Sinorhizobium meliloti: one gene and its partner. The protein of the gene in region 1 interacts with the protein of each later gene in a pairwise test. Links are inferred from orthologs where the notes say so. Each region holds a gene or a part of one and is shown on either strand. Other genes may lie near its edges.

Evidence for each region. The genes of interacting proteins can lie anywhere in the genome.
Region 2: the proteins of JOH52_RS19000 (region 1) and JOH52_RS09845 interact in binary tests that used the Escherichia coli proteins (3 or more experiments, as listed by UniProt). The link is inferred for Sinorhizobium meliloti from one-to-one orthologs.

The regions. Positions count from the first base shown.
Region 1 is NZ_JAGIOS010000002.1:2,813-8,259, reverse strand. The notes cover bases 1,634-4,424. They hold JOH52_RS19000 (ABC transporter permease), read right to left. Parts: upstream 3,734-4,424; coding sequence 2,534-3,733; downstream 1,634-2,533. Other genes in these bases: osmF (glycine betaine ABC transporter substrate-binding protein OsmF), read right to left, coding at 3,811-4,424; JOH52_RS19005 (ABC transporter ATP-binding protein), read right to left, coding at 1,634-2,537. Outside these bases: JOH52_RS19015 (Gfo/Idh/MocA family protein), read right to left, coding at 1-673; JOH52_RS19010 (ABC transporter permease), read right to left, coding at 862-1,599; more of JOH52_RS19005, read right to left, coding at 1,599-1,633; more of osmF, read right to left, coding at 4,425-4,728; JOH52_RS18990 (FAD-containing oxidoreductase), read left to right, coding at 4,967-5,447.
Region 2 is NZ_JAGIOS010000001.1:2,093,037-2,097,164, reverse strand. Bases 1,329-4,128 are described here. They hold JOH52_RS09845 (BolA family protein), read left to right. Parts: upstream 1,329-2,487; coding sequence 2,488-2,769; downstream 2,770-4,128. Other genes in these bases: JOH52_RS09840 (HlyC/CorC family transporter), read right to left, coding at 3,046-4,128; JOH52_RS09850 (J domain-containing protein), read right to left, coding at 1,713-2,348; cobS (cobaltochelatase subunit CobS), read right to left, coding at 1,329-1,637. Also shown: cobaltochelatase subunit CobT, read right to left, coding at 1-592; more of cobS, read right to left, coding at 642-1,328. UniProt on the Escherichia coli protein: Transcriptional regulator that plays an important role in general stress response. Has many effects on cell morphology, cell growth and cell division. Acts by regulating the transcription of many genes, including dacA (PBP-5), dacC (PBP-6), ampC and mreB.

The DNA of each region.
Region 1 (5,447 bases):
GCTGCAGGTCGTTTACGCCGTCGCGGCTGGGATCATTGGCCGGGATGAAGCTCTTGCGGCCGCCGAAACTGGCGACGCGTTCCGGGCGCGCGCCGACCACGCCGTTGTAGAGATCGAGGTCGTGGCAGCATTTCTCGAGCATGAAGCTTCCGGCATAGCGTCCATAGCGGCGCCAATCGCGCATGAAGAACGCGCCATGATAGGGCTCTATGTGCTCGGCGGCCTCGATCGAAACCACATGGCCGAGCGTTCCTGCGGCTTGCGCGGCGCGCAGGTCACGATAGAGCGGCGCATAACGCAGCACGAGGCCGACCATCAGCCGGTCGGGCCCGTGTTTCGAAAGCAGCGCCGCAAGTTCCAGGCTCTGCTCGATCGTGCTGACGATGGGCTTCTCGCAGAAGATCTTGAGCCCCGCCTCGAGGCCGATACGGATATGATCGAGATGCATGTGGTTCGGCGAGCCGATCATCAGGAGATCGAGCTTTTCGCCGGCGATGAGCTCTTCAGGCGTGGCGTAGGCCCTGCCGGCGGAAATGCCTTTCTCGGTAAGCGTGGCAAGGCCGGCCGGCTCGGGATCCACATATCCCGCGACCTCGAAGGCTTCGTCGATCGCCTTGAAGACATAGCCCAGGTATCCCAGACGGAATCCGAGTCCGATTATCCCGACTTTCATGCTCGCGCTGTTCCCTTGTCTCGGCGTAATTATTTTTCGTAGACTGGGACAGATTTTTCATTGCGTCAATGAAAAATCGGAAAATGCGCCAGATTGTGAAATTCATTTTCATTCCTGGCGTTAAGTTTAGCTCACGCCCAAGCTGGCGGCCTGACGCATCGCATCAATTCGATTGGACGCGAGGCGCTTCAGATGTGCGCTCGACCCGCGAATGCCCGTTCAAGCCCCTGGAGCGCATCGTGAATGAGGACGGCAAGCGCTCCAACGATCAAGCCGCCCTGGAGGACAAAAGCGAGATTGTTGGACTGAAGTCCGGCGATGATCACCTCGCCGAGCGTCCTGGCCGCGACCGTCGAGCCGATCGTCGCCGTCGCGAGACTGATCACGACGGAAAGGCGGATGCCTGTCAGGATCACCGGCAGCGCCAGCGGAAGCTCGATCCTGAAGAGCCGCTGGCGGCCGGTCATTCCCGCGCCGCGTGCAGCCTCCATCACCGTCGGCGGCAGAGTGGTCAGTCCGGTCAGGGCATTTTCGAAGATCGGCAGAAGGCCATAGAGGAAAAGGGCGATCAGGGTCGGCTTCTCGCCGAAGCCGTAAATCGGTACCGCAAGCGCGAGGACCGCCACCGGCGGGAAAGTCTGGCCGATGTTGACCAGACTGCGCGAGAGCGGCAGAAACTCGGCGCCGGCCTTCCGCGTAACGATGATCGCCAGTGATACGGCGACGATGGTCGCGGCCACCGTCGCGACGAACACGGTCCGCAAGTGCAGGACCGTCAGCCAGAACAGGCTGCCCTGGTTGTAGACGGCCGGCGCGTTCTCTTGCACCAGAGGTTTCAACAGCGGCTCGAACAAGGCGGGCTGCACCAGGAAAGCCAGCAACACGGCGAGCACGGTCAGCCGAAACAGATTGGGCAGCGTGGCCATCACTGCCGCCTCGCCGCACGCTTCACGATCGCTTCGAGCGTGATCTTGCCCAGGATCGCGCCGTCCGCCGCCGCGACCGGCAGTGCCGAACGGCCCGTCCACAGAAGCTCCGACAGCGCGTCACGCTGGCTGAGAACTTCCGGAACCGGCCGGCCCTCGGCCGAGCCGGGCTCGACCGCCTCGCCGACCGTTTCGATGTCGAGCAGCCGGAATGGACGCTCGCTGGCGCCGACCAGCGTCTCGACGAAGGGCGTGGCGGGCCTGACGAGCATTTCGGCCGGCGTCGCATATTGCACCACCTCGCCCTTGTCCATCACCGCGATCCTGTCGGCAAGGTGGAAGGCCTCTTCCATGTCGTGGGTGACGAGGATGATCGTGGTGCCGAAATGTTTCTGGATGGCGGCGAGGTCGTCCTGCGCCTTGGCGCGGATGATCGGATCGAGCGCGCCGAAGGGCTCGTCCATCAGGAGTACGTTGGGCTCCGCCGCAAGTGCCCTTGCAACGCCCACGCGCTGCTGCTGCCCGCCGGAAAGCTCGTGAGGGTAGCGCGGTCCGAATTCCGAGGGATCGAGCTGGAACAGCTTCAGCAGCTCCTCCACCTTGGCATCGATGCGGGCTTTCTCCCAGCCGAGCAGCGTCGGCACGGTCGCGATGTTCTGCGCGACTGTCCTGTGCGGGAAGAGGCCATGGCCTTGAATGGCGTAGCCGATACGCCGGCGCAGCTCGAAACCCGGAATCGATCGATTGTCCTCGCCGTCTATCTTGATCGTCCCTGCCGTCGGCTCGACGAGGCGATTGATCATTCTGAGGAGCGTCGTCTTGCCGGAGCCGGAGGTTCCGACGACGACGGTGACCGTATGCGGCGCGACCGTCAGCGACACGTCGCTCACGACCGTCGTGTCGCCATAGCGCTTGGATATTTCCTCGATTTCGATCATGCGGCGTTGCCTCGGCTGCGGTTCGGCATGGTCATCTCGATCAGCGCGTCGAGCACGATCGCCGCGGTAAAGGCCAGCACGACAGTCGGAATTGCGCCGAGCAGCACCAGGTCCATCGCCGTCTGACCCACCCCCTGGAAGACGAAGACGCCGAAACCCCCGCCGCCAATAAGGGCGGCGATCGTCGCAAGCCCGATGTTCTGCACCAGCACGATGCGGATGCCGGTCAGGATCACCGGAAAGGCCAGCGGAAACTCGATCGCGACGAGGCGCTGGCGGTCCGTCATGCCGATGCCCCGCGCCGCGTCGTTGGCCGCGTGCGGCACGCCGGCAAGCCCGACGACTGTGTTGGCGACGACAGGCAGCAGGGAGTAGAGGAAGAGGGCGACGAAGGCAGGGGCGGCACCGATGCCGCGGATGCCGATCGCCGCAGCGCCGGGAATATTCGCCGCGACCCAGCCGAGCGGCGCGATCAGAATGCCGAAAAGTGCAATGGAAGGGATCGTCTGGATGGCGTTCAGGACATTGAGCACGCCGGCCCGAAGCCGTTCGACGCGGTGACAGAGAATGCCGAGCGGCAATCCGACGACGGTCGCTGCGACCAGCGAGCCGAGCGCCAGCGTCACGTGACGGCCCGCCTCGGTCCAGAACAGGTCGGAGCGGTTGGCATATTCCTTCATGATCGAAAGGTCGTCCCAGCGGCCGGTGACGAGCATTCCTCCAGCGAGGACGAGGACGCCCGCGAAAACGAGAAGCCGCAGACCAGGCCCCGGATTGAGGCGGGTCAAGGCGTCCGCGACCAACAGGGAGAAGGCGAAGACCAGAACCCAGAAGCCGGAAGCCGGAGACACGCGTGCAAAGCTGTTGTCCGGCGGCGTCAGGTGATCGGCCGCCACCCCGATCAGAAGGGCGAGAGCTGCCAGCGCAGCCAGTGCCACGGCCATCCGCAAGAGGCGCGGGGTCCTGAGAAACGCGACGCCGGCGCCGGCAATCACGAGGGCGAGGAGCCCGTAGCCGAGCGGCGGCGGAAGTGCCTCCAGGATTGCCCGTGCTTCGCCCTGAATGATCCGGTTTGCACGAAACGTCGCGAAAGGCGCAAGGAGAGCGCCATAGAGGACGAGGATCGCGATGATCAGGCCGAGCTTGTCGAAACGAAAGGCCAAGCGTTCCCTTGTCTGGATGATGCCAGTCGCCATTCAGCGGTCCGTTCGAGGCAGGTGAAGGAAGAGCGCGGTCGAATCTTATCGGACCAGCGCCCTCCCCCGACGTCAAGCTATTTCAGGAAGCCGTTTGCCTTCAGAAAGTCCTCGGCAACGGCCTTGGCCGACTCGCCGCCGACCTGCACGCGGCCATTGAGCTCCTGCAGGGTGGTGAGGTCGAGCTTTTCGAAGACGGGCTTCAGGATCTCTTCGATCGCCGGATTTTCCTTGAGAACCGCTTCGCGGATGATCGGCGCCGGCTGATAGACCGGCTGGACGGCCTTGTCGTCCTCGAGAACCACGAGACCGGAGGGCGCAATGCCTCCATCGGTGCCGTAGACCATTGCCGCATTGGCGCCATTCGTCTGGTTTGCCGCAGCCGCGATCGTCGCGGCGGTATCGCCTCCGGAGAGCGTGATGAGCTGTTCCGGTTTCAGCTTGAAGGAATAGGTCGTCTGGAACGCAGGCAAGGCAGCGGCGGAGTTGACGAATTCCGACGAAGCCGCGAGCACGACCTCGCCGCCGCCAGAAACGAATTTGCCGAAATCCGATAGCGTCTTGAGGTTGTTCTTCTCGGCAATGTCCTTGCGCAGCGCGATCGCCCAGGTGTTATTGGCCGGAGACGGCGTCAGCCAGACGATCTTGTTGGCGTCATAGTCGAGCTTCTTCGCCTCTTCATAGGCTTTCGCCGCATCCTTCCAGGCCGGATCGTTGGCCTTCTCGAAGAAGAAGGCGGCGTTGCCGGTATATTCGGGATAGATGTCGATCTCGCCGGCGATGATCGCCTTGCGCACGACAGGGGTCGCGCCGAGTTGCACGCGATCCGTCGTCTTGATGTCGTTGGCGTTCAGGACCGAGAGGATGATGTTGCCGAGAACGCCGCCCTCCGTGTCGATCTTCGAGGAAACGACGACCTCGGCTTCGGCAGCCGCGGTGGTGAGTGCAAGCGCAATGGCGGCACCGATCAGTGTCCTGGTGAAGTTCAGTCGCATGATTGTCTCCCTCGGTTTTGATCTCGAATTTTGATCACGCTTTCCGCGCTGCGTCCGGCCAAGACGTTCCATATATGTCAGCTTTCCGGAAAAAATCGAGCTTAAGCTGTCTGCACTTGATATCCGTTCCATGGCGCCGTCCGGACCGGGCGGCAAACGTTGCCGTCGATGCGCATTGCAATCGGACGTAATGTGGACCACTCTTCCGCCCGGCGCCAGCATCTCTCCGGAGGTTGTCATGAACAAGCATTTCGATGCGATCGTCATCGGTGCCGGCCAGGCGGGACCTTCACTCGCCGGACGGTTGTCGGATGCGGGCAAGACCGTTGCACTGATCGAGCGCAAGCTTTTCGGCGGCACCTGCGTCAATACCGGCTGCATGCCGACCAAGGCGATGGTCGCGAGCGCCTATGCGATCCACACCGCCCGACGCGGAGCCGAATACGGCATGACGACAGGGCCTGTCTCGGTCGATTTTGGTCGCGTCATGGCGCGAAAGGAAAAGGTCCGGCTCGATGCCCGCTCAGGCGTCGAGAAGTGGCTCAAGGGTATGAAGAACTGCACCGTCTTCGAGGGCCACGCCCGTTTCGAAGGTCCGCGTGAGGTCCGCATCGGCGACGAACTGATTTCGGGGGAGCGGATCTTCGTCAATGTGGGGGGCCGCGCCGCAGTTGCCGATCTGCCCGGCGTGAACGACGTCCCTTATCTCACCAACAGTT
Region 2 (4,128 bases), on another replicon or contig:
CGTTGATCGTACCGGCCAGATTGCGCATGTCGGGACCGGCCTTCTGCTCGATGAAGTCGCGCCAGAGGTCGAGGACCTGACCGGCCGACTCCGGCGGCTTCTCCCCGGTCAATTTCTCGCGCACGAGCAGTGCCACCGCCTCTTCGAGCGGCGCGTCCGATTGAGCGTCGATCGCAGCGAAATTCGCCTTGCTGTATTTCTCCTCGAGCATGGAGGAGAGGTTGCCCGCCACGCCCGGCATCCTGAGTGCGCCGATCGCCTCGACGCGCGCCTGCTCGACCGCATCGAAGATCGCCCGGGCGTCCGCCCCTTGCGGCGACATCGTCGCATGGACCCGAGCATCGTGGCAGGCCTTGCGCAGCGCCATGGAATCGCCGAGGCCGCGCGCCACTGCCAGCTCCTGACGGGTCGGGCGCTTGGAGAGCTCCGGCAGCCGGATGCGTTCGGCTGTCATTCCCGGCCGCTCATTGGCGAAAGCGACCTCCAGCTCCGCATCGCCGGCGATCGACCGGATGCAGCCGGAAAGCGCCCGCTTGAACGGTTCGGCGGCGTTTTCCCTCGTAGTCGGTTTCGCCTTGGAATTCGAACTCACGACAATTCCTTCTTCAACCGGATCGGCCGTTATGCGAGCACATCGATTTTCAGGCGGTCGCTTCCAGCACGATGTTGGCAGCGCTCTCCTTGAGTTCGACGCCGAAGGCGCGCTGATAATGCTCGGCGACCAGCGCCCGCTCCAGCTCGTCGCACTTGTTGAGGAAAGTCACGCGGAACGCAAAGGCGATATCGCCGAAGATATAGGCGTTCTCGGCCCAGGTGATGACCGTGCGCGGGCTCATGACGGTCGACAGGTCGCCGTTGATGAAGGCGGCACGCGTCAGGTCGGCGACGCGGACCATCTTGGAGACCGTCTCGCGGCCCTTGTCGGCAACGAAGCCCTTGACCTTGGCGGAAACGATATCGACTTCCTTGTCGTGCGGCAGGTAATTGAGCGCCGTCACGATCGACCAGCGGTCCATCTGGGCCTGGTTGATCTGCTGCGTACCGTGATAGAGGCCGGTCGTGTCGCCGAGACCGACGGTGTTTGCCGTCGCAAACAATCGGAAGGCCGGATGCGGGCGGATGACGCGGCTCTGGTCGAGCAGCGTCAGGCGGCCGGAGGACTCCAGCACGCGCTGGATCACGAACATGACGTCGGGCCGGCCGGCATCGTATTCGTCGAAGACGAGCGCGACATTGTGCTGATAGGCCCAGGGCAGGATGCCGTCCTTGAACTCGGTCACCTGAAGCCCGTCCTTGACGACGATCGCGTCCTTGCCGACCAGATCGATGCGGCTGACATGGCTGTCGAGGTTGACGCGCACGCATGGCCAGTTGAGCCGCGCCGCGACCTGCTCGATATGGGTCGACTTGCCGGTGCCGTGATAACCGGAAACCATCACGCGCCGGTTGTGGGCGAAGCCGGCGAGAATGGCGAGCGTCGTCTCACGATCGAAGAGGTAGTCCGGGTCGATTTCGGGCACATAGGCATCGCCCTTCGAATAGGCCGGAACACGCAAATCCGTGTCGATGCCGAAAGCCTCCCGGACAGAGACCGTCGTGTCGGGGAGGTTGGAAATATCGAGGTCAATCTTGCTCATCATAACTCCAGAGCGGACGCCCGCCGGCACCCGCGCATTCGCCTGCAAAGTGTGCTTCTGTCATAATCCGGGTTGTTAGCAGAAACCAGCCTGTTTTAACAATTGGTAGGCTTGAATAACCGCCCGAAAGCGGTCTTCCGACCCCCTGTCTCCGCCATTTGCGTCGGGGTGGTGCTTCTTGACGAGCTCCTTGTATGCCGCCTTGATGTCGGCGGTCGTCGCCGAGGCCGCGAGCCCCAGCGTCTCGAAGGCCTTCGCCTCGAGCGTCTTCAGCTTGCGCAGGCGCGGCTCGTGCCGCGCCTGGCGGGCGCGCGCCTCGTTGAAAAATCCGAAAGGATCGCGCATGCGCGCCTGTGCGCCCGCGGTGCCGGAGCGCATCTGCGACTGTGTCGGGCCGTTGCGGGCGCTCTTGTTGACACCGACCGTCCAGGTCGGACGATGGCCGGTCACCGCTTCCTTCTGGTAGCGGGCGATCTCGGTGTCGGAGAGGCCGGAAAAATAGTTGTAGCCCTTGTTGTACTCCTTCACATGCTCGAAGCAGAACATGAAATACTCGCCCTCGGCATTGCGCCCGACGGGTGCCCGATGAACTGCCGTCTTGTCGCAGCCATCCCATTGGCACACCGGCGCAGACGGCTCCACGCGCGCTTGACCCCGGGGGCGCGTTCGGATGCGGTCGAAATATTTTGAATCGAGCTTCATGACGCACATTATGGGGTTTGCAGAGGGCCACAACAAGAATTGACAAAACGGAATGTTACTGGCTTTGTGCGGGCATTTTGCATTGCATGGGAGATGCTGCCGCCTGGCTCCGCCCCTTGCAGCAAAACAGGGAAATGGGACTGAAGACATGTCGCTGCAACGCCGCATCGAAGAGAAGCTCACGCAAGCCTTCCACCCCGAGCGGCTGATGGTGATCAATGAGAGCGACCAGCATGCCGGTCACCAGCCGGAATTCGACGGCGGCGGCGAAACGCATATGCGCGTTCGCATCGTTTCGAGCGCCTTTACCGGCATGAGCCGTGTGGCGCGCCACCGCGCCATAAACGATCTGCTGAAGCCGGAGCTCGATGCCGGCCTCCATGCCTTGGCGGTGGAACCGGCTGCGCCAGGGGAAGCGACGCGCTGGTGAACTGCCCTAGGACCTGTGGACACTTATGGATAGGGATTTGACGGCCCAAATTGCGAGGGACTTTCGTGGAAAATCCGGCGCCGCAGGCCGTCCGCCTGCAAGCCGGATTTTTCGCGACAAGGCACCGCAATATGGGCCGCCCGAAGGGTTTTGCACAAATCGCCCACTGCCGGCGGCTTTTCCCTTGCAAAGGGGACAACCCTTTGCTGCGGAAAAATCCTTGGCATTGACCGATTTGTGCGAAATCAAACCCCTATCCATAAGTGTCCACAGGTCCTAACCCACCTGCCCCTCGTCCTCGGCCGCGCGGATGCGCAGCTTGGTGATCCGGTTCTTCACCCGCTTCATCACGGTAAAACGCTTGCCGTAGAACGTGAAGGCCTGCCGTTCCTCCGGAATGCTCTTCGATTCATGGATCACGAGGCCGGCAACCGTCGTCGCCTCCTCGTCCGGCAACGACCAGTCCAGCGCCCGGTTGAGGTCACGGATCGGCACGGAACCATCGACGACGATCGAACCATCGGCCTCCTGACGTACGCCCTGGATGTCGATGTCGTGCTCGTCGGCAATGTCGCCGACGATCTCTTCGAGAATATCCTCCAGCGTGACGAGCCCCTGCACCTGGCCGTATTCGTCGACCACGATCGCAAGATGCAGCTTGCGGCGCAGGAAGGCGTTGAGCTGGTCTTTGAGATTGGTCGAATCCGGAACGAACCAGGGTTTCTGCGCAATCTTGACGATATCGAGCGTCTCGGGCTCCACATTCGGCTCCGCGAGCGCCCGGAGCAGGTCCTTGGAATGGACGACGCCGATGATGTTGTCGGCCGAGCCGCGCCACAACGGCAGGCGTGTAAACGGACTTTCGAGGATCTCGCGCACGCAGGTCTGGGGCGGATCATCCGCATTGATCGCCCGCATGCCGGTCCGGTGGATCATGACGTCGGAAACTTCGAGTTCGCCGAGATCGAGCACCCCGCCGAGCCGGTCGCGGTCCGCCTTGATGACCGACCCTTCGCGGTGGAGCAGATTGACCGCGCCGCGCAGTTCCTCATGCGCGGTGAGCATCGGCAGGTCGGAAGAAAGATTGATGCCGAAGAGGTGCAGGATGCGCCTGACAATTGCGTTGACGAGGGAGGATATCGGACCCACGACGGCAACGAAGGGGCGAACCCAAGGCGCAACCGCCAGCGCAAACCGGTCCGGCGACGCGATCGCCCAGCTTTTCGGCAGGACCTCGGAGAAGATGACGAGCAGTACCGTCATGGCGACGGTGGCGATCGCCACGCCCGAATCGCCGAAGAGGCCGATCAGCAGGCTCGTCGTCAGCGACGAGGCCAGAATGTTGACGAGGTTGTTGCC